3 regions of the Aeromonas sp. 160P genome follow, and region 1 is predicted to be linked to each of the others. Evidence: riboswitches for the same ligand, from Rfam matches in the RefSeq annotation. Region 1 holds a riboswitch; each other region holds the start of a gene.
The links. Region 1 has a riboswitch for cyclic di-GMP ahead of ACY8FN_RS03160 (immunoglobulin-like domain-containing protein). Riboswitches for the same ligand answer to the same signal wherever they lie in the genome.

Region 1 (10,635 bases):
ACGATGACGTCGAGGTGCTGGCCCAGCAGCTCAAGGCCGTCGAACTGCGGCTGGCCCGCTTCGAACAGCAGGTGACCTGATGACCCCGAAGGAGTTCAAACGCCTCTACCGCATCATCACTATCCTGCTGGAGCAGGGCATCGACGAACTGGTGCCCGCCCGCTATCAACCCTGGCCGGGTCGTCTGGCCCGTCGCTCCCTGTTCTGGCTCAAAAACAAGCAACCGGATCTCAGCCGCGGTGCCCGCATCCGCCTCGCCTTCGAGGCCCTTGGCCCCATCTTCATCAAGTTCGGCCAGATGCTCTCGACCCGCCGCGACCTGTTGCCGCCGGATATCGCCGAAGAGCTGGCCCTGCTGCAGGACAGGGTACCCCCCTTCTGTGGTCAGGCGGCGCGCCAGCAGATCGAGCTGAGCCTGGGTTGCCCCATCGAAACCCTGTTTGACGACTTCGACGAGACGCCACTGGCGTCGGCTTCCATCGCCCAGGTGCATACCGCTCGCCTGAAGGAGAGTGGCCGCGAGATCGTCATCAAGGTGATCCGCCCCGACATCGAGCCGGTCATCGAGGCCGACCTGCGGCTGATGCAGGCGCTGGCCCGTCTGGTAGCCCGTTTCGCGCCCCAGAGCGCGCGGCTGCGCCCCATCGAGGTGGTGGAAGAGTATCGCAAGACCATCCTCGACGAGCTCAACCTGATGCGTGAAGCCGCCAACGCGATCCAGCTGCGCCGCAACTTCACCGGCTCCGAGGCGCTCTATGTGCCTGAAATCATCACCGATCTCTGCCGCGAGCAGGTGCTGGTGATGGAGCGCATCTATGGCATTCCGGTCTCCGATATTGAGGCGCTGGAAGCCAACGGCACCAACATGAAGCTGCTGGCCGAGCGCGGGGTGGAGGTCTTCTTCACCCAGGTGTTCCGCGACAGCTTCTTTCACGCCGACATGCACCCGGGCAACATCTTTGTCTCCTATGAGCATCCGGAGAATCCGCTGTGGATCGGTATCGACTGCGGCATCGTCGGCACCCTCAATCGGGAAGACAAGCGCTATCTGGCGGAGAACTTCCTCGCTTTCTTCAACCGCGACTATCGTCGGGTGGCGGAGCTGCATGTGGAGTCGGGCTGGGTACCAGCAGATACCAAGGTGGACGAGTTCGAGTTCGCCATCCGCACCGTGCTGGAGCCCATCTTCGAGAAGCCGCTTTCCGAAATTTCGTTTGGTCATGTGCTGCTCAACCTGTTCAACACCGCTCGCCGCTTCCATATGACGGTGCAGCCGCAGCTGGTGTTGCTGCAAAAGACCCTGCTCTATGTGGAAGGGTTGGGGCGTCAGCTCTACCCGCAGCTCGATTTGTGGCAGACCGCCAAGCCCTATCTGGAAAACTGGATGCACGAGCAGGTTGGGCCGAAAGCGGTGTGGAACGCCATCAAGGAGAAGGCGCCATTCTGGGCCGAGAAACTGCCGGAGCTGCCGGAGCTGGTCTATGAGACCCTGCGCCAGACCCGTCATCAGCAGCGTCATTTCGACCAGATGTTTGCCGAGTTCAGTCGTCACAGTCGTCGCCAAGGGCAGGCCCGCTACCTCTTAGGGGTTGGAGCCAGCCTGCTATTGGCGGGTGTATTCTTGCTGACCCAAAAACAACATATTGAGTGGGGACAAATCAGTCTCGCCGGTGCAGCCCTCTGCTGGCTGGTTGGCTGGTTGCGAACCCGTTCCAATTAAACAAAAACCGCGCCATCAGGCGCCTGCTCTGGAGAGAAAGTCATGGGTGGTATCAGTATTTGGCAATTGTTGATCATCGCAGTCATCGTCGTGCTGCTGTTCGGTACCAAGAAACTGCGCGGGATTGGCGGTGATCTGGGGGCCGCGGTCAAAGGGTTCAAGAAAGCACTCTCCGACGATCCGGCCGATGCCAAGGCCGAGCAGAAAGATGCCGAGTTTCCCCCGAAACAGCTGAACGAAGCGGCTGGTCAGAGTGGCGATGCTGCCAAGCAGAAAGACAAAGATCAGGCCTAAGCCATGTTTGATATCGGTTTTTGGGAGCTGGTCGTCATCGGTGTGGTAGCACTGGTGGTACTGGGGCCCGAGCGGCTGCCGGTTGCCATTCGTACGGCTACCCACTGGATCCGCCTCATTCGTTCGACCGCCAATTCGGTCAAGTCCGAGCTGGAACAGGAGCTCAAGTTGCAAGAGCTGCACAACGATCTGAAGAAGGCGGAACAGCTGCAGATGAGTAACTTGAGTCCCGAGCTGCAGGAGTCCATCGAACAGCTCAAGGCGGCGGCCCAGTCGGTCAATCGCCCCTATCAGGTGGAGAACGAGATCCGTCCGCCGCGCCCCGAGCCGGTCGCCCAGGTTGAACCTGCCACGCCGGTGGAGCCTGCGGTACAGCTGAGCCACGACGTGCCGCCGGTCAACAGCCAGCGGGAGAGCGAGCTTGTGCCAGTCGGCGAGTCAGCAGTGAAAGAGGAGGTGAAGCCATGAGTCTGGCCGAGCAACCCCTGATCAGCCATCTGGTTGAGCTGAGAACCCGCTTGCTGCGATCCATCTCGGCCATCCTGATCGTGTTTATCGCACTGATCTACTTCTCCAACAACATCTACGACTTCGTGGCCCAACCGCTGCTCAGCCAGCTGCCGGAAGGGACCAGCATGATCGCGACGGATGTGGCGACCCCCTTCCTGACGCCGATCAAGCTGACTCTGGTGGTCTCCTTCTTCGTGGCGATCCCCTATCTGCTCTATCAGGCCTGGGCCTTTATTGCCCCGGGTCTGTACCAGCATGAGCGGCGTTTGATTATGCCGTTGGTGGTCTCGACAGCCCTGCTGTTCTATGCAGGGATGGCGTTTGCCTACTACGTGGTGTTCCCGCTGGTGTTCGGTTTCTTCACCAGTACCGCCCCCGTCGGCGTGACGGTGGCGACCGATATCGCTAGCTATCTGGACTTCGTACTGACCCTGTTCTTCGCGTTCGGGGTGGCGTTCGAAATTCCGGTGGCCACCATACTGCTGTGCTGGACCGGGGTGACCACGCCCCAGAGCCTGAAGGAGAAGCGCCCCTACGTCATCGTCGGGGTGTTTGTGGTCGGCATGCTGCTGACGCCGCCTGATGTCTTCTCCCAGACCCTGCTCGCCATCCCGATGTGGGCGCTGTGGGAGGTAGGTCTGTTCTTCGCCCGCTTCTATGTGAAGAAAGAGGATGAAGAGCAACAGGAACAACCGGATGGGGAGAGCTGAGGCTCTGTTCGTCACCTTTTTGCCGGACGGCGAGAGGATGACGAAGTCCGCAGGAATAGCAGAACGAGGGGAGCTAAGGCTCCCTTCCTCTTTTCATGCTCCCGTTCGAGGCGTATGGTGTTGGCCCATCGAGTAGATGGTTTTCAAATGCCTGATATGTATTCCTTTTGTTCGGAACGTCTTATCCCATGATCGATATCGGTTTAAACCTGACCAGCAGCCAGTTCGCCGGTGAGCAGCCTGAGCTGGTAGCCCGCGCCCGCGCCGCCGGGGTGGAAGCACTGATCCTCACCGGTACGGATCTGGCTGGCAGCCGCGACAGCGCCGAGCTTGCCGCCCGCTGGCCGGGCTACTGCTTCTCCACCGCAGGGGTCCATCCTCACGATGCCAAGAGTGTCGATGAGGCGACCCTGCCCGCCCTTCGCGAGCTGGCGGCGCTGCCGCAGGTGGTGGCCATTGGTGAGTGTGGCCTCGACTACAACCGCGACTTCTCCCCCCGTCCGGTACAGGATGCGGTATTCGACGCCCAGCTGGCACTGGCCGCCGAGCTCGGGATGCCGGTGTTTCTGCATTGTCGTGATGCGCACGCCCGTTTCATCGAGATCCTCCGCCCCTGGTTGCCGAAGCTGCCGGGGGCTGTGTTGCACTGCTTCACCGGCTCCGATGAAGAACTGGACGAGTGTCTGGCGCTGGGACTGCATATCGGGGTGACCGGCTGGCTCTGTGACGAGCGGCGCGGTCAGCTGCTGCGCGAGCAGGTAGCCCGCATTCCGGCCGGTCGGCTGATGATCGAGACCGATGCCCCCTATCTGGTGCCACGGGATCTGAAACCCCGCCCGAAACGCAACGAACCCGCTTTTTTGCCGCATATCGCCAAGGTGGTGGCGGCCTGTCGTGGTGAAGCGCCCGAGGCCTTGCTGGCCCACACCCGGGCCACCTCCGCCGCGTTCTTCCAACTTCCTCTCCAGGAGTGATTCATGGCTACAACTCTTCCGGGCGCCTTTCCGGGCCGCCGCCTGCGCCGAGTGCGCAAACATGATTTCAGCCGTCGTCTGGTGCGCGAGAACGTACTGACCGTCAACGATCTCATCTATCCGGTGTTTGTGCTGGAAGGGGAGAACCGCCGGGAAGCCGTTCCCTCCATGCCGGGGGTGGAGCGTCTCTCCATCGATCTGCTGCTGGAGGAGGCTGCCGAGCTGGTAGAGCTGGGCGTGCCCGCCATCGCCCTGTTCCCGGTCACCCCGCTTCAGAGCAAGAGCCTGATGGCGGAAGAGGCCTACAGCCCGGACGGACTGGCCCAGCGCACCGTGCGTGCCCTCAAGGCCCGCTTCCCGGAGCTGGGGGTGATCACCGACGTGGCGCTCGATCCGTTCACCACCCACGGTCAGGACGGTATCATCGATGATGAAGGCTATGTGCTGAACGACATCACCACCGAGATCTTGATCAAGCAGGCGCTCTCCCATGCCGAGGCCGGGGTCGACATAGTCGCGCCGTCCGACATGATGGATGGCCGCATCGGTGCCATCCGCGCTGCGCTGGAAGAGAACGGCTTCATCAACACCCAGATCATGGCCTACTCCGCCAAGTACGCTTCCTGCTACTACGGCCCATTCCGTGATGCGGTTGGCTCTGCCGGCAACCTCGGCAAGAGCAACAAGGCCACCTATCAGATGGATCCGGCCAACAGCAACGAAGCCTTGCACGAAGTGGCGCTGGATATTCAGGAAGGGGCTGACAGCGTGATGGTCAAGCCGGGCATGCCCTATCTGGACGTGATCCGTCAGGTGAAGGATCAGTTTGGCGTGCCGACTTTCGCTTATCAGGTTAGTGGTGAGTACGCCATGCACATGGCGGCGATCCAGAACGGCTGGCTGAAAGAGAAGGAGTGCATCATGGAGTCCCTGCTCTGCTTCAAGCGGGCCGGGGCCGACGGCATCCTCACCTATTTCGCCAAGCGCGTGGCGCAGTGGCTGAAGGAAGATGCCCGTTAAGCAGACGTGACCGAGCGTGTAACGGATAGAAAAGAGGGGAGCCAATGGCTCCCCTCTTTCGTTATGAATGTCGCCCGGAGATAACTCCGGGCTGTGCCAATCGCGGTTGATGCGACGTGGTGGAGGGAGCCAGCGGCTCCCTCTTGGTTATGACCTGCTGATTACAGCTTGGTCCAGGCATCGCTCCAGGCAGAGCCGGTACCCGGTGCATAGTGGCTGGTAGAGCCACCACACCAGCCGCTGTACGGCCAGGGTTTGCACTCGAAGTTGCCGCCGGCGTTGCTGACCCGATCACCGGCCTGATAGCTGGTGTTGGGGGCATAGGCCGGGTAGTCGCCATCGTTGCCGCCGTTGTCGCTCTCTTCAGCCAGGGTGACCGGGAAGCGCTGTACCACCGGCTTCTGGCCGTCAGCCAGACCGCTGATGACCACTTCATAGCTGCCGTCAGTGACGTTGCTGCCTTGCAGTACCAGCGAGCTGGTGCCATTCACTTTGCTGCTGGTGGTGCCGTGGCTGCGGCCGCTCTGCTCCAGGGTCGCAGTGATCTGTACCGGGTTGGCGGTAGTCACGTTGAAACGGATGCTGACCTGACCGTTGACTATGGTGTACTCGCTGGCCATGGCGCCAACGGTGAAGTCGCTGCTGTCGATCACCGGCGGCTTGTTGCCACCGTCACAGTCGCTGTCACCCTGAACTTTCCAGACACCCCAGTCACCTGTGGTACCCGGCTCTTCGTTCTGGGTCCACCAGCCAGCCAGCCAGTTCTTGCCGTTGTGGCTGACGATGTCGCCGCCGACGTAGACCTTCTTGGCATCCCAACCGTTTTCACAGATAGCGCCCTGCTCCTTGACGGTCACGTTGCGCTGCTGGGTCACCAGCTGACCGGCACTGTCGGTCACCTGATAGGTGAGGGTGTAGCGACCGACCTTGTTGCTGTCGACGCTGCCGCTGACCTTGATCTGGGCAGTCAGGTCACCATCTTCTTCGTCATTCGCGCTGACGCCGGTCATCGGATCGAAGGGGGTACCCAGCTCCAGCGTGGTGTCGGTGACGCCGCTGAATACCGGCTTCATGCTATAGACTTCGACGCTACGCAGCTGTTCGGTGACGTTGTTGTCACGATCGCTCACCTTGTAGGTGAGGGGGTAGAGACCGATGCGCTGGTTGTCTACCGAACCTTCCACCAGGATCTGGCCAGTCAGGTCGCCATCTTCCTTGTCGTTGGCGGTGACACCGGCCATGGGATCAAAGGCGGTGCCCTGCTTGATGCGGGTATCGCTCACGCCACTGAACACCGGCTTGCCGTTGTCGATCGGCGGAGTGATCTCCTGCTCGTGGATGAAGGGGCCGTAGCTCTTGATGAAGGATTCGTTGTAGGCCTGACCAGCGGCGTTACGACCCATGTCCCAGTTGATGGACCAGGTCATCACGCCGCGCAGGGGCTGGCCCTGGCTCTTCAGCTTGTTGAAGGCATCGAACAGATCTTGCGGATTGGTGACGTAGCCAGTGGCGGCGGCGTCGATGTTGGTCGGGATGCCGAACACCAGCTTGTCGTGGGGGATCTTGTAGTAGCCACGGGTGCCGTTGATCAGCGAGTCCGCCATGTAGTAGATGAACTCTTCTTTCAGGGCATCGTTGTTCTGGGCAATCCAGCCGAAGCCGTCGATCCAGATACCGTCGCCACCCTGGTTGTAGAACTGGGGGTTGATCCAGTCATAGTAACCTTCCAGCGCCCGCAGATAGGGGGTGTAGAGGCCGTTGGCGGTCAGGTAGGGGAACTCGGGCGCCATGGTGATGAGGAAGTTTTTCCCCTGGGCACGATAGTGATCTTTGACGATGCGCAGGGCGGCCGGGATCACGGTCTGGTTGTTGGCAGCGGTGACTGCGGTTTGCTCCAGATCGATGTCCAGACCGTCAAAACCGTAGGTCTCCACCAGACGAATGATCTCGTCAGCGAAGGCTTGCTCCTGGCCGGTGCGCAGCTCGATGTGGGCATCGGCACCGCCCAGTGCCAGCAGCACGGCGCGGCCCTGACGGTTCAGTTCAGCGATCTGTTCGATGAACTGGCTTTCATTCATGCCGGTGCCGGTATCCAGCTTGAAGGTCGGGATCGGGTTGCTGCCATAGACCTTCATGAAGGAGACATCGACCACGTTGTATTGCGGGTTGACCTGATCGAGCTTGACGCAGGGGGCGACGCCACCCTTGTAGCCAGCGCCGCCGCACCAGTTGTGCCAGTAGCCGACTACCACGCCAGATTGCGGGTTGACCATGTTCTGGCCTGCGCTGGCGGCGTGCAGCATGGGGCTGGTGGCGCCGATCAGGCAGCCCAGCAGGGAGAGTTTGAACTTGTTCATTGTTGCTCCGTACGTTGCAAAAGGAGGCCCATCAGGGGATGGGCTTCGGGGGCAGCTCCGCTGTCATAGGAAAATCCCTTAGACCGGTGGCTTTGCGTGGTGGTCTTTCGAGCCACCTTGCCTTTTTCACCCGACCTCTGTGTGGCACAGACAATCAAGTGGCCCCCCAAATTAGCCGCATATGGTAGGAGAGGGAAGATAAATTAATCAACGTGCTCTTCTGTATGTCACATTTTGGAAAAAGTTAATAATTCAAAGTGTTCCAGAGGGTCTTTGTTTAAATAACAGGATGTTCGAAGAGGGGGGAAAGCCTGATGGCCACAGGGTTGGTGAGGAATTTACCCTGATGCTCGCCACCGGTGGCATGCCTATCAGTAGCACGGGAATGATGGGGAACAAGGGCTGCGGCCTGTGTCATTAGCTGACGCGAGGTGGCCCCCGGCTGGCTGGCGGCACCCCGGTTGTGAGACGGATGGCAAAAAGGGGGCTGGAGTGTGATTCCAGCTTGATTATTGCATGGGTTGCCCACATGTTAGAAAACCATACAGAGCTGATAAAGCGGTCTGTTCAAGACCTAACAAGAGGTAACCGGGATGAATAACCCTTTGCTGACAATGGATGCACTGCCCCCTTTCAGCCAGATCCAGCCAGAGCAGGTGCAAGCTGCCGTGGTGCAGGCGATCGCTGACTGCAAGCAGAAGATCAGCGATGTGCTGGCCCAGAATGAAACCCACACCTGGGATAGCCTGATTGCCCCGCTGGAAGAGGTCAATGACCGTCTGGCTCGGATCTGGTCACCGGTCAGCCACCTTAATTCCGTCCTTAACAGCGAAGCGCTACGAGTGGCACATGATGCCTGCCTGCCGCTGCTCTCTGAGTTCCAGACTTATGTCGGCCAGCATGAAGGGCTCTATCAAGCCTATCTTGGCCTCTCCCAAAGCGATGACTTCCCGCTGCTGAGCGGCGCCCAGCGCAAGGAAATCCTCAATACCCTGCGCGATTTCCGCCTCTCCGGTATCGGTCTGCCTGCCGAGGCGCAGCAGCGTTACGGCGAAATTCAGGCCCGTCTCTCCGAGCTGGCCTCCCGCTTCAGCAACAATGTGCTGGATGCCACCCAGGGCTGGCACAAGCCGGTGACCGAGGAAGCCGAACTGGCCGGTCTGCCCGACAGCGTGCGGGCTGCTGCCCGTCAGATGGCCGAACTCAAGGGCAAAGAGGGGTGGCTGTTCACTCTGGATATCCCCTCCTATCTGCCGGTGATGATGTACTCGGACAACCGCGAACTGCGTGCCGAGATGTATCAGGCCTTCACCACTCGCGCCTCGGATCAGGGCCCCAACGGGGGTAAGTGGGACAACTCCGCCATCATGAGCGAGCTGCTCACCTTGCGCCGCGAACTGGCCCAGCTGCTTGGCTTTGCCAACTATGCCGAGCTGTCGCTGGCGACCAAGATGGCGGACAAGACCGAACAGGTGGTGAGCTTTCTCACCGATCTGGCGGCCAAATCCCTGCCGCAAGGCAAAGCCGAGCTGGAGGAGATCCGCGCCTTCGCCACCGAGCAACATGGTCAGAGCGAGCTGGCCGCCTGGGATCTCGCCTATTACGCCGAGAAGCTCAAGCAGCACAAATTCTCCATCTCCGACGAGCAGTTGCGCCCCTACTTCCCCGCCAGCAAGGTGGTGAAGGGGCTGTTCGAAGTGGTGAAGCGGGTGTTTGGCATGAAGGTGCGCGAGCGTCTCGGCATTGATACCTGGCACCCGGACGTGCGCTTCTACGACATCTTCGATGCCGAGGATGAGCTGCGTGGTAGCTTCTACCTCGATCTCTACGCCCGTGAACACAAGCAGGGCGGCGCCTGGATGGATGTGTGCCTGGGTCGTCGTTACCGTCAGGATGGCTCGCTGCAAAAGCCGGTGGCCTACCTGACCTGCAACTTCAACGGCCCGGTGGATGGCAAGCCAGCGCTGTTTACCCACAACGAAGTGGTCACCTTGTTCCACGAGTTCGGTCACGGTATTCATCATATGCTGACCCGCATCGACGTGGCCGGTGTCGCCGGGATCAACGGCGTGGCCTGGGATGCGGTGGAGCTGCCGAGCCAGTTCCTCGAGAACTGGTGCTGGGAGTCCGAGGCGCTGGCCTTTATCTCTGGCCATCATGAGACCGGCGAACCGCTGCCTGCTGATCTGCTGGAGAAGATGCTGACGGCCCGCAACTTCCAGGCGGCGATGCAGATGCTGCGCCAGCTGGAGTTTTCTCTGTTTGACTTCCGGTTGCATCAGACATTTGACCCGGCCAACCCGGATCAAATCCCGAACCTGCTGGCTGAAGTGCGCAGTCAGGTGGCGGTGATGACGCCACCCGAGTTCAACCGCTTCCAGCACAGCTTCTCCCACATTTTTGCCGGTGGCTATGCGGCGGGTTACTACAGCTATAAGTGGGCTGAAGTGCTCTCTGCTGACGCCTTCTCCCGCTTCGAGGAGGAGGGGATTTTCAATCCGGTCACCGGCCAATCCTTCCTGAAGCACATTCTGGAGAAGGGGGGCTCGAAAGAGCCAATGGAGCTGTTCCGTGCCTTCCGTGGCCGCGAGCCCAAGGTGGATGCCCTGCTGCGCCACAGCGGGATCGCTGCGTGATATCTCTCCTCCAGAACCGGGGTGAGCTTCAAGCAGGTACATATTTATGACCTTGTAGGGTCAATTTGTGACTGGTGCGACAAAAAGGGACCTTATGGTCCCTTTTTTCGAGTCTTTTTAATATCTTGCTGACTGCATATTTGCACTGCCCGCGGCTCTTCAGTAGAGTCGTGTTCTAATCAGTCAAGGTGAGAAAGCCACTTGCCATGAGGCGAGCTCTCGATTCCGTCTATCAAATCATCTCCAGTCTGGCTCATTCGAGCGGGCGGGGATATTTCGATACTTTTGTGAGTGAAATCGCCGCTGCTGTGATGGCTGATGTCGTCCTGATCTCCAGTGGGGCGTTCAATGACACCCACTTGACGGTACAGGCGGCCTATCCCTCCTCCCTTGACCCCGATACCCTGACGCTGC
Region 2 (10,635 bases), 940 kb from region 1:
GCAGCAGCCACTGTTCGTAACGGGCCAACGATTCTCGCGGCCCCTTGAACAGATAGCGCCACTGCTGGCGGCTACCCGGTAACAGGGCGCCGGTCGCCTCGATATCGGCGCTATGGATCAGCGCCCGCGGTGCCAGCAGGAAGGGGCTGAAGCCCTGATCCGGCTCCTCGCCAAGCAGACCTGCCACCTTGAGCACCGTATTGCCCACCTCCAGCTCATCCCCCGTTTTGGCCTGCAGCAGTTGCATCACCCGGGCGGAGAGCCAGATCTCGCCGGGGGCCGGGGCGCGGGCCGGTTCCAGCACCAGCTTGCCGTAGAAGGGAAAACCGTCGGGCACCGCCCGAATGGAGGCGAGCTGCAGCGCATCGCCGTGAAACAGCATGCTGTTGAAGCTGACGGTGGTCTGCAGCGCCAAGCCCTCCTGTTTCGCCCGGGCCAGCCAACCATCCGGCAGGGCGGCGGCGGTGCGCAGCACCCGATCCGCTCCGATAAAGTCACGGCCCGACGCCTTGAGTCCGGCATCGAGCCGATCCGCCACCAATGCCACACTCAAGACACACGCCACGCTAAGCGCTAGCGCCAGCACAAACCAGCGCAGCTCGCCGCTGAAACCTTCCCGGCGCAGCAGTCGCCATCCCAATCGCCACTGCATCATCCCTTGCATCTCCCGCCTGATCCGCTGCTCACCCCGTTACACCACACCATGGGTCACCTCGCGATCCAGTCTGCCCGCCGTCATGACTACTTGCCGCTGGCAGCGTTCGGCCAGCTGATGGTCATGGGTTACCACCACTAGCGTGGTGCCGTGCTTGCGATTGAGTTCAAACAGCAGCTCGATCACCTTCTCGCCGGTCTTGCTGTCGAGGTTGCCGGTCGGCTCGTCCGCCAGCAGCAGGCTTGGACGGGTCATAAAGGCGCGGGCGATGGCCACCCGCTGCTGCTCACCGCCGGAGAGCCGTGGCGGCAGATGGTGCAACCGCTCGCCAAGCCCGACCGCGGCCAGCAGGTCGCGTGCTCTTGGTTCGCAATCCCGCTCCCCGCGCAGCTCAGCGGGCAGCATCACATTCTCGAGCGCCGTCATGGTCGGGAGCAGCAGGAACGACTGGAACACAAAGCCGATCTGCTCGGCGCGCAATCGGGCCCGCCCCTCCTCATCCAGCTCACCGAGAGATTTGCCGAGGATTTCGATGTCTCCCTGACTCGGCAGATCGAGCCCGGCCAGCAGCCCCAGCAGGGTGGACTTGCCGGAGCCGGAGGCGCCGACCAGTGCCACCGTCTCGCCGCTATTGACTTGCAGATCGATCCCTTCAAGGATGGTGAGGCTTTCCTGGCCGAGGCGAACCGATTTGCCGAGGCCCTTGACGACAATAATGGGGGTTGAACTCATGCTCTGTATCCTTTGTTCCAATTCCTTGATGACAATCCATAGCGGGAGTTGAATTGATGGTGCGTATTCTGTTTGCCTTGTTCGTTGGCCTCGGCAGCCTGCTCTCGTCGGCTCAGGCCCAGACCCTGCTGGTGCTGGGAGACAGCCTGAGCGCCGGCTATCAGATGCAGGTTGAGCAGAGCTGGCCTGCCCTGCTCAACCAGAAATGGCAGGAGGAGGGGGGCAAACACACCCTGCTCAATGCCAGCATCAGCGGTGAAACGACCCAGGGGGCGCTGGCCCGTCTGCCCGCTCTACTGAAGGAGCACAAGCCGGACTGGCTGCTGATCGAACTGGGGGGCAACGATGGCCTGCGCGGCTTCGCACCGACCATTACCCGCCAAAATCTGGCCAGCATGATCGCGCTCGCCAAGGAGCAGCAGACCCGTGTGGTGTTGACCCAAATCCAGCTGCCCCGCAACTACGGTGCCCGCTATCTGCGCCAGTTCGAACAGATCTTTCCCGAGTTGGCCCAGTCTAACGATCTGCCGCTGCTCCCCTTCTTTATGGATGATATTGCGCTGCGCCCTGAACTTATGATGAACGATGGTATTCATCCCACCCCGGCGGCCCAGCCCCAAATCCGCGATAAGGTTGCCCGCTTTATGGAGCCACTGCTCAACCAATAAACCCGCCTCTCTGAGTCAACATCCCATAAACAAACATCCCGCCAAAATCGGATGTTTTGAGCGGTCGACGATCTCTGCGTGGCACCTTGATTCAACCAATCCATCGCCAATACCCAATAACAACACATCCCGCCGAAGCGGGATGTGTTGTTATTGATTTAGCATAACCGGCAGGCAACTTCTCAGCTTTCCAGCACCTGACGCAGCCGCTCCTGGGCCACCCCCACCAGCAGGTCGGGCTGGAACTTGGAGATAAAGCGGTCGCAGCCCACCTTCTTGACCATGGCTTCGTTGAAGTTGCCACTGAGGGAGGTGTTGAGGGTGATAAAGAGATCGGACATACGCGGATCGCTGCGCACCTCGTGGGTCAGACGGTAGCCGTCCATCTCCGGCATCTCGGCATCGGTGATCATCAGCAAAATCTCGTCGGTCACCTTCTTGCCTGCATCACACCAACCTTTCAGCAGGTTAAGCGCCTGCAAGCCATCCTGACATTCAATGATTTCAAGGCCCAGTTGCATCAAGGTTTCTCGCACCAGATTACGGGCAGTACTGGAGTCATCGACGATCAGCACCTTGCGACCATGCATCTCGGGCAGGATATCCCGATCCAGCACCTCTTCTGAAATACGGATGTCATAGGTGATGATCTCCGCCAACACCTTCTCCACATCGATGATTTCGACGATCTGATCGACGCCGTCATCCGGAATACGGGTGATGGCGGTGAGGTAGTTGGCACGCCCAGCAGAGCGCGGTGGCGGCAAAATATCCTTCCAGGTCATGTTGACGATGTTGGCCACCTGCCCCACCAAAAAGCCCTGAATGGTGCGGTTGTATTCGGTGATGATGAGGTTGGATTCACTGTCGATGGGCATGTGGCGCATACCGATGGCACTGCGCAGATTGATCACCGGGATCGAGGTGCCACGGATGTTGGCCACACCGCTGATATTGTGGTGAGAACCGGGCATTCGGCTGAGGTGCGGCAGTTTGACCACTTCCCGCACTTTGAAGACGTTGATGGCAAAGATCTGGCGGGTGCCGAGACGGAACATCAACAACTCCAGGCGGTTTTCACCGACTAGCTGAGTTCGTTGATCAACTGAATCCAATATACTCGCCATATGCAACGTCCATCTGTTTATTAATCGACTCTATTATAGAGGCTGCCCGCCAGGAAAGGCAGGCGCATTTTCAACCAGATCGACCAACCAGACAAAAAAAGTGAGGCCGAAGCCCCACTTATCTCATTGATTTCAAGATTAATAACTACATACAGATTTCCAGCTGCCGTCGGTTGCCTTGGGCTCGCTGCTGGTCCACCAGTTGGCCTGCCACACCACCTTGTTATGGGTAATGCGATCGCCGCCATTGGCATGGTCCCCCTGCGGCCAGGTCGGATAGGCCTTGTAAGATGCAGGATTAATGCTCTGACTGCTGCAAGTGGTCCCCGGATTATCACCACCACCGGAACCCAGCACCGCCTCTGGCAGAGTCGGGAACTCGGCCTTGAGACCGGCGGTCTGGTTGCCGCTGATGATGCGGATACCGCTCGGCACACCGGCGGCTGGCAGATAGTAGGTCAGCGCCACTTCCACATCAGCTCCCGGTGTCCAGGCCTTCCAGGTCGGCAGGGTCAGCCCTACCTTGTGAAAGTCCTTCTCGCCCGCAATGCCGTCGGAGTTCTGGTTGCCACCGCTCTCAACCACTTTCAGCCCCATGCCGCTCTGGTCGGTAATGGTATCGGAGGTAGAGGTCGGAACCAGGAACTCGATACGGGTACCGCCCGGAATGGTCTGGGTCGAGTTGTTGGTGAGCTTGAGGGTCGGGTTGATCGGGTAGTTGGAGTCCCCTTCCTTGAAGCCGGAGAGGCTCACTGCGATGTCGAGCTGGGCCGCCGGAGCTGCCAGATCGTTCTGCTTGGTGTGGTACTTCGTCGCCTTGGCGAACTTGTCGTAGGCGAGCGTGGTCAGGGTATCCCCCATCCCGTACTCGTTCTTGGCAGGATCGAACGCGTAGTCGCCCGCCATCTCCCAGAACATCACACCACCCAGACCACGGTTGATGATGTAGTCGAGCTTGTGGCCCATTGACTCTTCATCTTCGGTGGAGAGGAACACTTTCTTCTCTTCGTTCCACAGCCAGGGCGCGTGGGCCTTGTCATCGTAGTAACGCACATACTTGCCTTGCATCACGTGAGCAGGGTTGTTGGGATCCAGACCCCAGGCTGTGCCGTAGCTCGGCAGGGTAGTGATGCCGAGGCTGGCCGCGTTCTCCAGGTTCTTGGCATGCCACATGGGCACGGCGCCACCGCCGATCTCTTTGCCGTTCTTGTCGAGATCATGCCAGATGTTGTCGATGCCGACCGCCCCGTTGCCGCACGGAATGGTGCTGCCACCGGTGCCGGGTTGGCAATCGCTCTGGCTCGGCAGGGCCGCCTTGCCACCCAGACCGTGGGTGCCACCACTGACCCCTTGCCAACCGCGGGTGTAATAGGGCACACCGACGTTGATCTTGCCGGCTGCCAGCGCACCACGGAAGTAGTGTGCCGACCAGGCCGCATTGAGGTAACCGATGCCGCCAAACTCTTTCTGGGTATAGACGCCCCAGTTGGCCAACTCTCCATCAGCCTTGTTATCAAACAGCGCCGCGTTGTGGCCGACAAAGTTGTTCCAGGCACCGTGGAAGTCATAGGTCATCAAGTTGACGTAATCGAGGTACTGGGTGACCTGGAAGTTCTCCATCCCGCGCAGCAAATAGGCCGACGCCGGTGAGGCGATGGTCAACATGTACTTGCGGCCATCTTCGTAACCAGCGTTGTCGAGCCGCGCCCGCAAGGTCTTCATCAGCACCTCGTAGTTGGCAAACAGCTTGGCCCGGCACTGGTTGGAGAGCGGGAAGTCGTTAGGATTGCCCGCATCCTTCATGGAGGTGGGGTATTCGTAATCGATATCGACCCCGTCAAAGCCGTACTGACGGATGAAACCGACTGCCGAGTTGGCGAGGGCATTGATGCCGTCGGTATTGACCGAGCAGTCGCCCTTGGTGGTGGCGGTGTAGAAACCGCGGGTATCAGCCCAGCCCCCTACCGAGATCAGGGTCTTCACGTCCGGATACTGCTTCTTGTACTTCGACAGCAGGTTGAAGTGGCCCTTGTAGGCGAATTCAGGATCCATCTCGGCACCCGGCACGCCGTCCCAGGTCATCTTGGTAGCAGCATCGTCCACCTTGATCAGGTGGCTCTGCTCATCCACAGCCGCGAAGGCATAGTTGATGTGAGTGATCTTGTTCCACGGAATGTCGCTCACCAGATAGGCTGGCAGGCCATTCTTGCCGGTGCGCCAGGAGGTGAAATAGCCGATGACCCGACGGGCGTGGTCATCCCCCATGCACTCGTAGCCATCCGGACGGTAGATCTGACGGATATCACAGGAGAGGTTTCCCCCATCTGGCGGCAACGCGGCCTCTTCGACAGTGACGGTTACCGCCGCCGACTCGCCGCTCAGATTGGTCTTGTCGGTGGCCACCAGCTTGAGGGCAGCACTGCCTTTGGCATCCGGCGTCCAATTGACCTGCCAGGGAGCAGTGGTATCTTCACCCATCTTCTTGCCGTCGACATAGAGCTCGACTTTGGCCACATCGTTATTGGCATCGGTGACATTGCCGCTCACCGCCACACTGCGACCCAGCGTCACCTTGGCGCCATTGGCCGGGCTGCTGATGCTCGCCTTGGGCGCCTCTGGTGCCACCACGGCGGCGACCTTGAAGCTGGAATCCGCTTCACTCAACACCTTGCCATCTTTATCCAGCGCCCTGGCTTTCAGAGCATGGGCCCCCACTCCGGCGGCACTCCAGCTGGCATTCCAGGGAGCGGCGCTCGCCGTAGCGACCAGCTTGCCGTCGATGAGGTATTCGACTTTGACCAATGCAGTCACCGGGCCGCTCAAGCTCACCGCCAGCGCCACGCTGGCACCTTCATTGAAACTGGCACCGGCAGCCGGTGAGCTGACAGCTACGCCGAGCGCCGGGGGTGGCACCTCGCCGCCATAGAGCCTCCAGGCATCGGCCCAGACCACACCAACGCCCGGTTCATAGTGATAAGGAGATGCCCCGCACCAGCCTGAATAGGGAAATTCTTTGCACTCGTAGAGCGCGCCGACGTTGCTGACGATATCGCCAGCCTTGTAGGCAGTACCGGATTTGTAGGCGGGATAAGCGGCCTGAGCCCAGGCGGGCGCAGCCGCAAGGGCGACCAGCATGGCAAGCCTGCTGGGTCTGAAGAGCTGTCGCATATTGTTATCTTCCTTGTTTTGTCTTGGCGTTGGTCACCAAGGCAAAGAACAATCGCAACCTGCATGATGGGCGCAGACAACTGGCAATGGACCTGCCACAAAAACCACCCTCACCCAGGGAAACCCCGCTATCTGGATCCATGATCAAGACCGGAGGCATTGCGCCCCGACATCACTACCGGTTTGCCCTTTACCTGGGTTCCGTGAGGAACAGGCCGAGTATAGGAAGCAACCTGCAGAGCCTCAATCTTAATTCTCGAAAGAAAATATGTGAGTTTCCGCCGCCCCCTCCGTTTTCAGTCAGCCGAAATTAATGTTTTTATCATTAATTTCATACTGTTAGCCAAGTCAAAAAAACCAAAATCACCCTCATTTGCATCCCCGTAATGTGCGTTGGCTCACTGGTACGACATGCCAGAAATGTGACAATGCGCGCCCTTGGTCAACGAGCCAAGGCTATGGAATCACTGGCAAAAATAAAAAAGGAACACCTAAATCATGTGTCATGACTCAGGTTTTCACCACCTCAGTCAGCAGGCCCAAACGTCTCGCTTCCCTCCCGTGACAGCTGGCAAACATATGGCGAATAGTTTTTTTGTAACGAAAATTTATCTGTTACAACGAGGTTAATTGCTCTACTCGGACCCTGATTGATAAAAACCAGTGTGAACGCAGGCTACAGCCAAGAGAAAACGCTTTTATTGCCGCGATACTGGGGATGTAACAGATTGCAGGTGCGGTAATGAATATTTGCACTCGGTCATACTTTTGAAACATGACGGGAACTTTTCATTGATATTTCGCACCGCGAACGTACTCTTATGGTTGTCCGATAGCCAAGAATCGGAACATAAAAAAACAACATGTGATGATCAGGATCGCCAACCACAGATGTGCCAAGACATCCGGGTTCGCAGGTAACCAAGACAAGATTTTTTCCCCTTAGGGGTTTTGATTGCAATGCCAATACCGAGCGGTAGGCCCGATGCCAACTGCCGGAAAAAAAGCTAAGTCCATAAAATCAGGAGCAATAAAAATGGAAAAAGTGATCTTCAAGCGCGCCGCTTTGAGTGCCGCTGTGGTAGCCGCTCTGGTCGCCCCCGGCATGGCATTGGCTGCTCAGGACATGATGAGCCCAACCTACGGCAAATCCTATGAGGCCTTTGCCGATGATGCCAAACTGAGCGGTGGCCTGTTCTACTTCCAGCGTGATCGTCAGCGCGTGGAAGGGCCTATGATGGCTGACCCAAACGACCCAGACAAACAAATTCCAAATCCTAAAGCTGGTAAATACAAATCCAACCTAAGCCACGCCACTGCTCAAGTCGCCCTGAATTTTAACTCTGGTTACGCGTGGGATTTCATCGGCTTAGATCTCGGTGGTTTCGGTGCTTACGACCTTTCAATTGATGAAACCAATGGTGTTAACGAAGAAAACGAGTTCAGCTTCATTGGCAGACAATGGGGCGGAAAAATGGATGGCGTTTCGGAAGGCGGGTTTAGCCTTTCTAACGCGGCACTGAAATTTAAATTGGGTGACAGTGTTACAGCTAAAGGTGGTTATACACAATTGTACGTTCCTGGTGTGATTGGTGTTAACTGGTCCTATCAGCCGGGTACCTATCGTGGTGGTCAAGTCGAAGGCAACTTTGGCGGTCTCTACCTCACTTACGCAATTGCCGATGAATACAAAGCACCATGGTTTAAAGAGACTGCTGGATTCTCTAAAAAGTCGATGTATGCAGGCAGTACTGCATTTAACGATGAAAATAGCATCGACTATATCCACGGCTTAGCTGCCCGTTATACCTTCGAAAATGGTACTGCTGTGACCGGTTCCTTCGGTCAGTCCGAAGGCTATATGGACAGTTACCACTTTAAACTTGCTCACAAGTTTGACGTACTGGGCGGCCTCTCCACCAGCTACCAATTCTACGGATCTGATACTGAAAACAATGACTATAACGGTCTGGCATGGCAGCAAGCACTGACTGCAGCTTGGAACTATGCCCAGTACAGTTTCCGTCTGGAGGGGATGTGGACCAAAGCGGAAGGCGATTTGGGTAACTATCTACCTCGTTTGACTACTGGCTATGCAAACTCTCAAGGTGCCAACGAAATTTGGTGGGACTCCCGTTCCGACTGGAACGAAAACAACGAGAAAGCGTTGTTTGCTGGCGTGACTCGTTCTCTGGATGACCTGGTTGGTGCGCCTGGTTGGACTGTCGGTGTATCTGGTGCTTACGGCTGGGATGCCGAAAATGGCAACAGCACTCGTGTTGACGGTAAAGAGTGGGCAGCTAACTTCGATGTCATGTACACCGTACAAGATGGCAAGCTGAAAGGTACTCTGTTCAAACTGCACTTCACCGATTACAACAACAAACAAGACGAATTGGGCAGCTGGTATTACCCGAACATGTTTACTTCCGAACGTGACGTCAAGTTCCACATCATTGCTCCGTTTACCATCATGTAATCAGGCAATACGATGTCAGCAAACCGGGCCACTTGGCCCGGTTTTCTTTTTTACGGTTGGCAGGCTAACATGCGAGCCGGATAAGGGTTTTATCCGCACACCAGCCCGCACACTTCTGCCAGCAGTTACAAGGACGCCATCATGCCCCGTTTTGTTCTGATCACCGGTTGTTCCAGCGGTATTGGCCTCGCCGCCGCGCAGGCGCTGGGCCAGCACGGTTTTACCGTGATCGCCTCGGCGCGCAAGGCGGAAGATGTGGCCCGTTTGCAGCAACAGGGATTGCTGGCGGTACAGCTGGATCTGGCGGATCCCGCCTCCATCGAGCTAGGCGCCAGTGCGGCGCTCCATCTGGCGGGCGGCCATCTCTATGGCCTGTTCAACAACGGCGCCTATGGCCAGCCGGGTGCGCTGGAAGATCTGCCCACCGAGGCGCTCAGGGAGCAGTTCAATACCAATCTGTTTGGCTGGCACCATCTGATCCGGCAGGTACTGCCGCCGATGCTGGAGGCCAAAGAGGGCCGGATAGTGCAGAACAGCTCGGTACTGGGGCTGGTTGCCATGAAGTTCCGCGGCGCCTACAACGCCAGCAAGTTTGCACTGGAAGGATACAGCGACACCCTGCGCCTCGAGCTGGCGGGCAGCGGGGTACATATCAGCCTGATCGAACCGGGCCCCATCGATACCCGTTTTCGCGCCAATGCCCGCAGCGCCTTTTTACGTCACATCGATCCGGCCCAGAGCCGCCACCAGTCAGCCTACCACCAGACCCTGACCCGGCTGGAAAAAGAGGGGGCCACCAGTGGCTTTACCCTCCCCAGCGAGGCGTGTATCCCGCCACTGCTGCACGCACTGACCCACGCCAATCCAAAGGCTCGCTATCCGGTGACCACCCCGACCAGAATTTTTGCACTGCTAAAACGGATCCTGCCCACTCGCTGGCTCGACAAACTGCTGGCCAAATCGGCCTGATCCCGTGATTGGCGATAAGCATCCAGTAGCGTAGATTGAGTTAGCCGCGTAGCGACCTAACCCGACGTTTATCCTCTCTTCAATAGTGCTCGCCATTGCTGTAGTAAGCGCTCTTGACCATGGGGATCACCTGCACCACCACATAGGTCTGCTCCCCCAGCAGCTGTTTCAGATGGCGCGTGATAAGACGTGCGGCGGCATCCTGCATCTCCTGCGGCCGTTCAAACCAGTGCAGCTCGACAAACGGAAAACCCGCCTCTGGCTCACCGTTGCGGATCCAGCAGCTCTCCACCCGCTCCATGGTGACAAATTCCGGCTTGCCACCGGTCAGCTCGCAAAGCTCGGCCAGCAGCGGGCCGCTCAGCTGTCGCAGGGTATCGAGCGTCACGGCGCGAAAACGAAGATGGGGCATGGCAAACCTCTTGGTTATCTGAAATGAGGACTTATCATAGGAGTTATTGTCAGCAAGAGAAGTCACCCGGCGCATATTAAGGATCCCCATGAGATTTCATCGCACCCTCTTTGCCTTCCTGCTCTGCCTGCTGCTACCGCTGCACGCCTTTGCCGATCCCGCGTTTTATCGGGTGAGCAAGGGCAATCAGCAACACTGGCTGCTGGGCTCCATCCATGCGGGCAAGCCTGCCCTTTATCCTCTGCCCGAGCCGGTGGAGCGGGCCTGGCTGCAGAGCCGGGCACTGGTGATGGAGGTGGACATGAACAGCATCACGCCGGATCAGTGGCAACAGACCGGCTCCCTCACCCGACTGGTGGATGGCAAACCCCTCAAGGATCATCTGCCTGCCGAGCTCTATCAACGCACCCTGATGGCGGGCGCCC
Region 3 (10,635 bases), 3.6 Mb from region 1:
ACTCGTGGGCGATGGCATCGGTCAGCTGCTTGCGGCTAGCGAGCATCGCTTGCAACTGGGCGGTCATCTGATCGAAGGTGCGTCCGACCCGGGCCAGGCTGCTGCCTTGCGGCAGGTTGGTACGACAGGAGAGATCCCCATCTCCCACCCGGCGCGCGATTTGCTCGAGCTGGAGCAAGCCGCGCCAGTGGGGGCGCAGCCAAAGCAGCAGTGGCAGCCCGAGGGAGAGGCCGATCACCAGCAGCAGCCCCACATCGACCCAGTGGAGTTCGTGCAGATAGGAGAGATAAGGAACCGGGCCAACGATCAGCACCTGATCGGTATCGGGGACACGCTGCAGGAAGGTGTCATCCTCTTCGACGATGACGATGTTCCCTGCGGCCAGAAAGGCCTGATCCTCGCTGGCCAGTGGTTGGTGCGCCAGTTTGCCGACCTTGAGGGGCAGGGTAAACTGGCGGCTCTGCTCGGCCAGCCGCTCCGGCCAGCGCTGTGGCGGAGTTCTCGCTAACTCGCTGGTCAACAGGCCAAGGGAACCTTGCAACATCCGCTCGAGGTAGCGGTCACCCGCCCGCTCGGCAGTCACCTGATAGACCACGCCCACCAGCAGGATGGCCAGGGTAAAACAGCCGATCAGCAACAGATAGAACTGGATAAAGAGACGGCGCATGGCGGTGCTCCCGAAAGAGGTTTATTCCCAGGCGTGGGGAACGAACAGATAGCCCTTCTGGCGGACCGTCTTGATCCGGGTCGGGTTGTCGGGGTCATCCCCGAGCTTGCGGCGCAGGCGGGAGATGGCCACATCCATGCTGCGATCCTGGCCGTCATACTCCCGACCGCGCAGGCTGCGAAAGAGAGTTTCCCGTCCCAATATTTGGCCAGCGTGGCAAGTGAGCTCCCACAACAGATCAAAGTCAGCGGTCGAGAGGGCAATGCTCTCGCCATCAAGCCGCACATCCCGACCCGGTCCATCGACGTGCAATCGGCCAAATTGCAGTTGCTGAGGAACGCTGCTGATGGCAACGGGTTGGGTTGATGTTTGCTGGTGCTGGCGAAACTGCACCCGCAGGCGGGCAAGCAGCACCGGCGGTGGGGTGGTTTTGAGGATGTAATCGTTGGCGCCAAGCTCCAGACTCAAGATCTGGTTCATGTCGCTGTCCAGCGAGGTGAGCATCACTATGGGGCCGTCAAAGCGCGGCCGCAGATCCCGACAGAGAGACATGCCATCCTGCCCCGGCAGCATGATATCGAGCAGCACCAGATCGGGCTGTTCGGCCTCGACCCGGGCCAGTGCCATATCCCCTCTGGGTTCGAGGATCACCTCCATATCGTGGCGACCAAGCCAACGGCTGATGAGTTGGCCTATCTCGGGATCATCTTCAACAAAAAGAATGCGCTGCATAGAAAAGTTCCATTCGAAACCGATGAAGACACGATGCCGGCCAGCATAACAATTAGGTCACCTAGCTCAATCATACGCCAGGAACATCTGCGTCCCTGTTACACCACCCACAGGGAGCTGACCCGCAAAGGGGTATGAATCCATTCTGTCAGCAATCCCTCTACGACTTCTTATTCATCCGCGCTTTTAAATCAGCAAAGGGGTTATGGGTCGCACCACCGGCAGCATTTTTGGCATCTTCGCCAGCAACGACCGTTGACCCATATTGATAAGCTTCGGTGTATTTTGAATGCTCATGATCGTGACAGTACAGACAAAGCAGTTCCCAGTTACTGCCATCTTCAGGATTGTTGGTATGGTCGTGATCGATGTGATGAACCGTCAGTTCGCGAAGGTTAGAGTACACGAACTCCCGAGAGCAGCGTCCACATATCCAGGGATAGAGTTTCAGGGCTTTTTCACGGTAGCCGCTTTCCAACTGCGCATAGTGCTTAGAGATAATTGCCATAATTGATACCCGCCCTCCTGAACGTGTGAATGCAATATGGTAGCACTGCGGCCACACTGTTCGGCTGGAGAAATAAAATTTTCGTACAACAAAAAGGCCACCGCGATGCGGTGGCCTTTTTGTTTCTTGTCACAAGAATTTGGTGGAGCTACGCGGGATCGAACCGCGGACCTCTTGCATGCCATGCAAGCGCTCTCCCAGCTGAGCTATAACCCCGATTTGTGTGAATGACCTAAAGTCATTCTGAATTTGGTGGAGCTACGCGGGATCGAACCGCGGACCTCTTGCATGCCATGCAAGCGCTCTCCCAGCTGAGCTATAACCCCAAATTCTTTTTCAGACAGCGGGTTCTGGCGGCCCGTCATCTGTTACTGCAAATAGTGGTGGAGCTACGCGGGATCGAACCGCGGACCTCTTGCATGCCATGCAAGCGCTCTCCCAGCTGAGCTATAACCCCACAAAGGTCGGCTTGGGTGATACACACCGCACTGCCCTGGGTACTTCATTTCAATCAGGAACCTGGTGGAGCTACGCGGGATCGAACCGCGGACCTCTTGCATGCCATGCAAGCGCTCTCCCAGCTGAGCTATAACCCCTTTGATTCCAGATTGTTCGAGGAGAATTTGGTGGAGCTACGCGGGATCGAACCGCGGACCTCTTGCATGCCATGCAAGCGCTCTCCCAGCTGAGCTATAACCCCAACTCACCTCGGCGCTGACGAAGTTATCTCCGGCAACGGAGGCGGATGATAGGCATCGTGAGCTTTGCTGTCAACCCTAAAATAACCGCCATTGATTCGTTTAGTCAAAATTGCAGCAGTCCGCTGTTTTTACCAGCAAGGAGCATGCTATCTCTCTGTTTTATGTCACAAATCGGCTCAAACTCCGATCTCAAGCCGCGATAGAGTGCAGCCTATGCAGCCGGCCCCTTTCCGATGCAACGCTTCCGTTCTCTTGCCTTATATTGCAGGTGCGCCAACAAACTCGCCCTCATCACCCCAATAAACCCTCTCCATGAACAAGAAACCCTTTCCATAAAGAATGTTGCATTTGAAAACCCTTTCTATGATTTCGGTAAATTTACAACATAAAAAGTTGATCCAGCTCACAGATAGCCATAGGATCAAACCGTGATCCAGATCACACACCATAACCATAAATGACAGAGCGATGAGGTAATCTATGTTTGAGAATCTGGCAGTCCTGTTCCGCCTCAAGGGCGCAACCACCAAGAGCGGCATTGTAGAGAAAGATGCCTATGCCCCGTCCACCCGTGAATACTACTTTCGCTACGGCAAGTGAGTCGTGAAAGTGTTTCATAAATAACAGTAATAAAACTACATCACACATCCTATCGCAGCGCCATCAGGTGCTGTCCTGTCCCGGCCAGAGAGAGTCCTCGGCCAAACCTGAACTCCACCAAACAAGAATGGGGCCCGCAGGCCCCATCTTTTATTGCATTGGCTTATTGCCGGATCACAACTTAATCCAGGCATCGCTCCATGCGGTTCCCTTGCCGGGCTCATAAGCCCAGGCTGCACCGGAACACCAGCCGGTGTAGGGATGCGGTTTGCACTCGTAGCTGGCGTCGCCATTGCTGACGCGCTCGCCCGCTTTATAGGGAGTGCCCGCTTTGTAGGCCGGGTAGTCACCATCCGGTGGGGTTACGCCCCCCTCTTCCCCTTTGACCAGCAGAGCGTGGTTAGCGCTGCGGCTCAGGTTCCCTTCATCGGTCACCATCAGCTTGATATCCAGCTTGGTATCGCTGGCCGGCTTGGGCAGGGTCAGCTCCAGCGTGACCTGATCCAGTGCCGGGGCAGAAGCACCAGCCGGAATGGTCCAGGCATACGCCAGCGGCTTGCCTTCCGGATCGCTGGAGTGCTGCGCCGACAGGGTTACCTTGCTGCCGCCTTCGGCCTGCGCCGGGCCTGTGATGCTGGCCACCGGTGGCAGGTTGGTACCACCGCCATTATCTTCAATCACCAGCTCGGGATAGAAGTGCTGGACGCAGCGGGTGTAATCCCCCTCCTTGAAGGCGCTGAAACGGGTCTGGTAACCCACCAGCTTGCACGCATAGCTCTTGCCGCCGTTCGGATTCTCGGCCACATAGCTCCAGTCCTGCTCCCAATAGATAGGCAGGGCACCGGCGCCTTCGTTGTCAAAGTACTTCATCCCTTTGCAACCCAGCACTTCGTCAGCCGGTACCGGCACGGCGAGGTAGTTGGCAAACTCGCGGTAGTAGTTGATACGGTTCTGGGACTGGGCATGCTCGGCATTGCCGCCACACTCAACGCCACCGTTGATGATCTGGGTAGTCACCCCGAAACCGGGTACCAGACCGTTCTGCTTGTCATGCTCGTTCGGCTGCCAGGTGCCGTCGATGACGTGCAACATGGAAGGCTTGGGCGGCTGCGGATAGGTGTAGAAGAACACCGCGCTGGCAAGGTTCAACCAGCTGTCAGCCACCAGCTCCGGCTGGTCGAGCAGGGTGCGCACCGTGCCAAACATCGCCTCGGAGAAGGGGCCGTAGTTGTAGTTGTAAGAGAGCTGCTTGGCACCACGACCGAAATAGCTCTTGAACTCGCCATTGTCGAAGGTGCCGCATGGCCACTGCTGACCCTGCCATACGCTGGGGCTGCACTCGGCGTTGTAGCCGCCGCGCATCGCTTCGGTCCAGCCCATTTCACGGACATAGACCAGCGCCTGACGCCATTCGGCTTCCGGACGCCAGCTCTCGTGGCCACCGGTCTCCTGGGCGAAGTGGGCAAACATGGTCGCCAGGGTCTTGCGACAGATAGCCTCGGCATCGCGACCATCGCTGTAGTTGCTGCACAGGGCCGGGAACTTGGCAGCCGCCTGCAGCAGACCACGATAGCTGTACTCGGGGGCACGCAGCGGGAACAGGTAGTTGAACTGGCTCTCGCTGAGCAGGCTCTCCACCAGCTTGACGTTATCCGGGTTGTCGGCACGGCCCGCTTGCACCGCTTCCACCACCAGATTGTCGCGGGTAGCGATAGATGTCTTGACCGCTTCCATTCCGGGGAAGTCAGTCAGCGTCTGCTCTTTGGCATCCAGCTCTGCCTGGCTCATATAGACAGGAGCTGTGGTGCCATCCGGCGGCGTAGGTGTTGGTGTGGGCGGAGTGGGCTTGTCGTCACCGTCGCCATTGTCCGGCGGGGTCACTTCACCTTCGCCGATCAGCTTCCACGGGGTATCCCACTCGTTGGCAGCCGCCATACCGGGAGTCTGGCCCGGGTTGACCCACCACTTGGCCTCGAACACCTGGCCGTTGTAGTTGACCTGGCTACCGCCCGGATAGGATTTGTTGATGTCGTATGCTTCGGCCGCCCACAGGTGGCCGCTCAGCATCAAGCCGGCAAGCAGAAGGGTGATGCGATTTTTTTTCATTATTGTTGCTCTCTTAACTTTATTAGCAGACAAAAACGGGGTCTGAACAGACCCCGCCACAATCATAATGATCTCAACTTAACGGCAGCTTGCTGCACCGACATCAACCCAGACATCGTGCTTGCCCGGCTCATTACCTTGAGTCCACCACTTGGCCTTCCATTGACGACCGTTGTGGTTGGTCAGGTCCCCACCGTTGTAGACAACAGCAGCGTTCCAGCCCAGATCAACCTGGCTCTCCAGTGACCACTGATCCGCAGTGCGGCTCGGTTCATTGCCCTGGGTCCAGTATTTGGCACGCCATACCAGCTGGTTATGGCTGACCTTGTCACCACCGTTGTAGACCTTGCTGGCCTGCCATGCAGGCTGGTTGGCAGCTTCAGGGTCTGTGGTGGTACAGCTGTCGCCACCTTCACCGCCATCGTTAATCGGCGTAACGGTAAGACGAGTTGCTGCGCTGGCGTCGAGTGCGCCATCGGAGACGGTCAGGGTCAGGTCATAGCCAGTCTCGACATCCACTGCGGGGCCAGTGACGACCAGAGTCTCGCTGTTCTGGCCGGTGGCCGTGATCCCGGCAGGCACTTGCCATTGGTAGATCAGCTCGTCGCCATTGGGATCGGATGCCTTGGCAGTGATGCTCACCTGCTTGCCCTCTTCTACTTTGAAGCTGGCAGGCAGCGTAACGACCGGAGGCAGGTTGGGTTGCGGTGCCTTGTTGGTCACCACCACCTGATCCTTGGCAGCCAGTTGCTGGTCATCGGTCACGGTCAGCTCGAATACCAGTTGGGTATCGGCACTGACGGCGTTCACATCGGCCCGAACCTTGGCTTGCGTGGTATCACCCAGTACGGCCTGCGGACCGGAGATCTGCTTCCAGCTGTAGGTCAGGGTACCCTTTTCCGGATCGTGGGAGGCGGAACCATCCAGCATCAGGGTGGCCGGGCCGGTCACCGCCACATCGCTGCCCGCATTGGCTACCGGCGGCTTGTTGACTGGCGGGGTGATCCCTTCACCATGACCGAGGCCTTCATGCATGGCGTTGAGGATGTCGCCGTTATCGGCATCGATCTCCCAGGAGAAGAGGCCACCCAGCTTGTTGGCCAGCACATACTGGCCCTTGGCCTTGACGGAGCGATCGTCATCATAAGTGATCAGCTCGCCAGTGGAGGGCTTGAACAGGGTCGCCGCTTCTGCGGTCTCGTCGTAGTTGTATTCCCAACCCGCACCCATGTGGTTATTGACGATCTGGCGATAATCGACCACGCCATCTTCCCAGGTACCCTTGATCTTGCCAGTTGCGGTACCGGTGAAGGGATCGTTGCCCTGATAGCCGCTCACCCCTTTCCAGCCACGGCCATAAGCCGCCGCACCGACCACCAGTTTTTCGGAGTCGACACCTTGTGCCAATAGCAGATTGACCGCTTCATTGGTGTTGTAACGCTTGTTGGCGGAGCCATTGGTCGCTTGATACAGGTTGGCCTGATGACCCAGCTGGGTATTGCTCCAGCCACCGTTGTAGTCGTAGCTCATCACGAAGAGGTAATCCATGTACTGCTGGGCAGCCTTGTAATCCACATCTTCAATCTTGTCATAACCGGCACCGATGGCAGAGGTCAGCTCATAGGTGCGACCGGTCTCTGCTTCCAGCTCGTCGAGCATGGCGCGCAGCTCTTTCATGATCAGCACATAGGTAGCCCCATCCTTGGTCTTGTCGCCCAGGTTGGGGTTGGCGCCGTCACCACCCGGAAACTCATAGTCGATATCGACGCCGTCAAAGAACTTCCAGGTCTGCAGGAACTCTTTGACCGAGGCGACGAACACGTCACGCTTTGCCTTGTCATGCATGAAGTAGAAGGGGTCGGAGAGAGTCCAGCCGCCGACGGAAGGGAGGATCTTCAGGTCCGGATAGGCCTGCTTGAGGGCCATCAGGTTACCGAAGTTGCCCTTGTAGGGCTCGTCCCAGGCACCCAGCGTGCCTTGTGGCGCTTGTATCGCAGCCCAAGGATCGTGGATCGCAACCTTGAAATCTTCGCGACCGGCACAGGATTTTTGCAGCGCTCGGAAGCTGTTGCCGTTTTCGATCTCTTTGAGGCTGTCGTTGATGCCATCACCGCCGCAAATAGGGGTGAAGCCATAGAGGATATGGGTCAGGTTCTGTGCCGGGATCTTGTTTACCGGGAAATTTCGACCATAAACGCCCCACTCAACGAAGTAGGTACCGACAACCTTGCCGGATTTGTTGGCATAGGGCTTGTTGTGTTCTTGCAGAGTCGGCTTGAGCGGAACAAGGTGACTACCATCAGTATCGGCAATCAGGATCTCTTTGGCATCAGACAGGGTGCAACCATCGCCGTTGCACAGCGCGACCTGCATCTGATAGCGACCACCTTTGTTCACCTTGAAGGTGGCGGTGCCGGCCGCAGAAGAGGGACCTGACCACACTTCCTTGCCATCCAGCAGCACTTTGGCGGTCTGGCCAATATCGCCACTCCAGATGTTCCAGGTAACGGTGACATCGGCGGCGTCTTTGCGGGTCACCAGTTGGTTGTATGCACTCGCGGAGGGATTGACTTCGACAATGGCAAACTTGGTAGGGCCCCAACCAATGGCGGGTTTACCGGGAGCGGCGGCATAGGCGGCCGATGAGGCGAGCAGGCTACCGACCATCATGGCCAGCAACGCAGGTTTTGGACTTAGCATATTGCTTTCCTTTACGTTATTGAAAAACGAAAGGGCAACGCAACACGACAGGTAACACAAAGATGACCACCCCTTGGCAAAGGCAGTCTGCATAACACTGTGGTGGCCCCGCTATCTTAGGTAAACATGTCCCTTAAACCGGAAGCTTTGCGTCCCGACTTTTCAATCGGTTTGCCCTTAGCACAACTTTATTCTCGGCGATAAATAATCACTGATTGACTATATGGGTATTCAAGGGATTAAACAAATCCGACCATTGCCTTTTCCCTCGAAAAGAAACGCCACAAGTGTTTAATTTTTAAGGGTTAATTGTTTAAAGCCAGATGATTGAAACATACACTTTGTTCACAACAACAGAGGCCATGGCTTGGCCATGGATCGAGCCATAAAATAAACCGATAAAAAACAATAACTAACAAAAGTGTCATTTACGAAATACCACCCTGAACATGAATTAATAATGGTTTTATCAGCGCGCTTTTGTCACCGGCCCCGCAGCCTCCCCCCACCCAATTGACCATTCAGATACGACAAAATTGTTCGTTTGACTTTACGCCCGGGGTCGCCAGTACCGCCCCTAACCAAAAAGTGGCGTGGTGGCCCACTGAATGTCAGAGCGCGGTGGGGTAAAGAGGCGCTGGCACTGATTGCCAGACAAAAAAAACGGGGCATGACTGGCATGCCCCGTGACCATTCAACTCTTATTTACAGCTGGCGGCCCCCACATCCTGCCAGACGTCGTGTTTGCCGGGCTCGCTGCCCTTGGTCCAGTACTGCGCCTTCCACTGACGGCCGTTATAAGTGGTGATCTCGCCACCGTTGTAGGCCACATTGGCATCCCAACCCAGTTGCACCTTGCTCACCAGCAGCCACTGATCCGTGGTGCGGCTCGGCTCGTTGCCCTGAGTCCAGTACTTGGCCTGCCACACCAGCTGGTTGTGGCTCACCTTGTCACCGCTGTTATAGGTGGTTGCCGCTTTCCAGACTGGCCAATTGACTGCATCCGGATCGGTCGCCGTGCAGCCACCACCGCCGCTGGCCGGTTTGACCGTCAGACGGGTTGCCGCGCTGGCATCCAGCCCGCCGTCGGAGACGGTGAGGCTCAGGTCATAGCCGGTGTCGCTGGTCACGCTCGGGCCGGTCACTATCAGGGTGGCGCTGTTCTGGCCTGTCGCGGTGAGGCCTGCCGGCACGCTCCACTGATAGGTCAGGGGATCACCGTTCGGATCGGAGGCGGTGGCCTTGATGGTCACTTGCTTGCCCGACTCTACAGATGCCGTGGCTGGCACGCTCACCACCGGCGCCAGGTTGGCTTGCGGCGCCTTGTTGGTCACCACCACCTGATCCTTGGCACTCAACTGCTGGTCATCGGTCACCGTCAGCTCGAACACCAGATTGATGTCGGCTGCCACGGCGTTCAATACCACGCGGGCCTTGGCTTGAGTGGCATCGAGCAAGCCAGCCTGCGGCCCGGAGATCTGCTTCCAGCTGTAGCTGAGAGCGCTGTTCTCCGGATCGTGAGAGGCCGAACCATCCAGCGTCACCTCGGCCGGGCCGGTCACCTTGAGGTCACTGCCCGCGTTGGCCAATGGCGGCTTGTTGACCGGCGGCGTGATGCCACTGCCGTGGCCCAATCCTTCATGCATGGCGTTGAGGATGTCGCCGTTGTCGGCATCGATCTCCCAGGAGAAGAGGCCACCGAGCTTGTTGGCCAGCACATACTGCCCCTTGGCCTTGACCGAACGCTCGTTGTCATAGGTGATGAGATCGCCGGTCGCCGCCTTGAACAGATAGGGCCCCTCGGCCACTTCGTCGTAACCCTGCTCCCAGCCAGCCCCCATCCGGTTGTTGACGATGTCGCGGTAATCCACCACCCCATCTTCCCAGGTGCCTTTCACCTTGCCGGTCGCCTTGCCGGTGAAGGGGTTGTTGCCCTGATAACCGCTCACCCCGGTCCAGCCACGGCCATACATAGCGGCCCCGACCACCAGCTTGCCGGGGTCAACCCCCTGCGCCAGCAGCTGATTGACCGCCTTGTCGGTGGTGTACTTGGTATTGGGATCCCAGCTCGCCGCATAGAGGTTGGTCTGGTGACCCAGCTCGGTGTTGCTCCAGCCACCGTTGTAGTCGTAGGTCATCATGAAGATGTGATCCATGTAAGGCTGGGCCGCCTTGTAGTCCACATCCTGGATCTTGTCGCCCCCTGCCCCGATGGCCGAGGTGAGCTCATACTGGCGACCGGTCTCGGCCTCCAGCTCGTCGAGCATGGCCCGCAGCTCCTTCATCAGGGTCACATAGGTGGCACCATCGCTCGGGCTGCCCAGTTTCGGGTTGGCGCCCTGTCCGCCCGGGTACTCCCAGTCGATATCCACACCGTCGAAGAACTTCCAGGTCTGCAGGAACTCCTTCACCGAGCCGACGAACACATCGCGCTTGGTTTTGTCACCGAGGAAGTAGAAGGGGTCGGAGAGAGTCCAGCCACCGACCGAGGGGAGGATCTTGAGGTTCGGATAGGCCTGCTTGAGTGCCATCAGGTTGCCAAAGTTGCCCTTGTAAGGCTCGTCATGGGCGGTAAGGCGGCCTTGCGGCATCTGGATGGCAGCCCAGGGATCGTGCATCGC

Region 2: it holds a riboswitch for cyclic di-GMP, as region 1 does, so the genes downstream of both, ACY8FN_RS07615 (glycosyl hydrolase family 18 protein) here and ACY8FN_RS03160 (immunoglobulin-like domain-containing protein) in region 1, are expected to answer to the same signal.
Region 3: it holds a riboswitch for cyclic di-GMP, as region 1 does, so the genes downstream of both, ACY8FN_RS19595 (glycosyl hydrolase family 18 protein) here and ACY8FN_RS03160 (immunoglobulin-like domain-containing protein) in region 1, are expected to answer to the same signal.

The regions. Positions count from the first base shown of each region.
Region 1 is NZ_JBUXKV010000001.1:660,857-671,491, reverse strand. It holds gene ACY8FN_RS03195 (ubiquinone biosynthesis accessory factor UbiJ) at 1-80, shown strand, start outside; gene ubiB (ubiquinone biosynthesis regulatory protein kinase UbiB) at 80-1,720, shown strand; gene tatA (Sec-independent protein translocase subunit TatA) at 1,763-2,014, shown strand; gene tatB (Sec-independent protein translocase protein TatB) at 2,018-2,482, shown strand; gene tatC (twin-arginine translocase subunit TatC) at 2,479-3,234, shown strand; gene ACY8FN_RS03170 (TatD family hydrolase) at 3,423-4,208, shown strand; gene hemB (porphobilinogen synthase) at 4,212-5,228, shown strand; gene ACY8FN_RS03160 (immunoglobulin-like domain-containing protein) at 5,390-7,585, opposite strand; cyclic di-GMP riboswitch class I at 7,633-7,717, opposite strand; gene prlC (oligopeptidase A) at 8,179-10,221, shown strand; gene ACY8FN_RS03150 (putative bifunctional diguanylate cyclase/phosphodiesterase) at 10,428-10,635, shown strand, end outside.
Region 2 is NZ_JBUXKV010000001.1:1,597,965-1,608,599, reverse strand. It holds gene ACY8FN_RS07635 (ABC transporter permease) at 1-655, opposite strand, end outside; gene ACY8FN_RS07630 (ABC transporter ATP-binding protein) at 692-1,387, opposite strand; gene ACY8FN_RS07625 (arylesterase) at 1,444-2,055, shown strand; gene ACY8FN_RS07620 (chemotaxis protein CheV) at 2,238-3,182, opposite strand; gene ACY8FN_RS07615 (glycosyl hydrolase family 18 protein) at 3,321-6,350, opposite strand; cyclic di-GMP riboswitch class I at 6,466-6,548, opposite strand; gene ACY8FN_RS07610 (OprD family outer membrane porin) at 7,387-8,829, shown strand; gene ACY8FN_RS07605 (SDR family oxidoreductase) at 8,971-9,798, shown strand; gene ACY8FN_RS07600 (DUF1904 family protein) at 9,878-10,210, opposite strand; gene ACY8FN_RS07595 (TraB/GumN family protein) at 10,299-10,635, shown strand, end outside.
Region 3 is NZ_JBUXKV010000001.1:4,211,997-4,222,631, forward strand. It holds gene rstB (two-component system sensor histidine kinase RstB) at 1-667, opposite strand, end outside; gene rstA (two-component system response regulator RstA) at 689-1,399, opposite strand; gene yajD (HNH nuclease YajD) at 1,560-1,907, opposite strand; tRNA gene ACY8FN_RS19565 (tRNA-Ala) at 2,048-2,123, opposite strand; tRNA gene ACY8FN_RS19570 (tRNA-Ala) at 2,158-2,233, opposite strand; tRNA gene ACY8FN_RS19575 (tRNA-Ala) at 2,289-2,364, opposite strand; tRNA gene ACY8FN_RS19580 (tRNA-Ala) at 2,428-2,503, opposite strand; tRNA gene ACY8FN_RS19585 (tRNA-Ala) at 2,532-2,607, opposite strand; gene ACY8FN_RS19590 (glycoside hydrolase family 19 protein) at 3,383-5,314, opposite strand; gene ACY8FN_RS19595 (glycosyl hydrolase family 18 protein) at 5,393-8,014, opposite strand; cyclic di-GMP riboswitch class I at 8,113-8,200, opposite strand; gene ACY8FN_RS19600 (glycosyl hydrolase family 18 protein) at 8,716-10,635, opposite strand, start outside.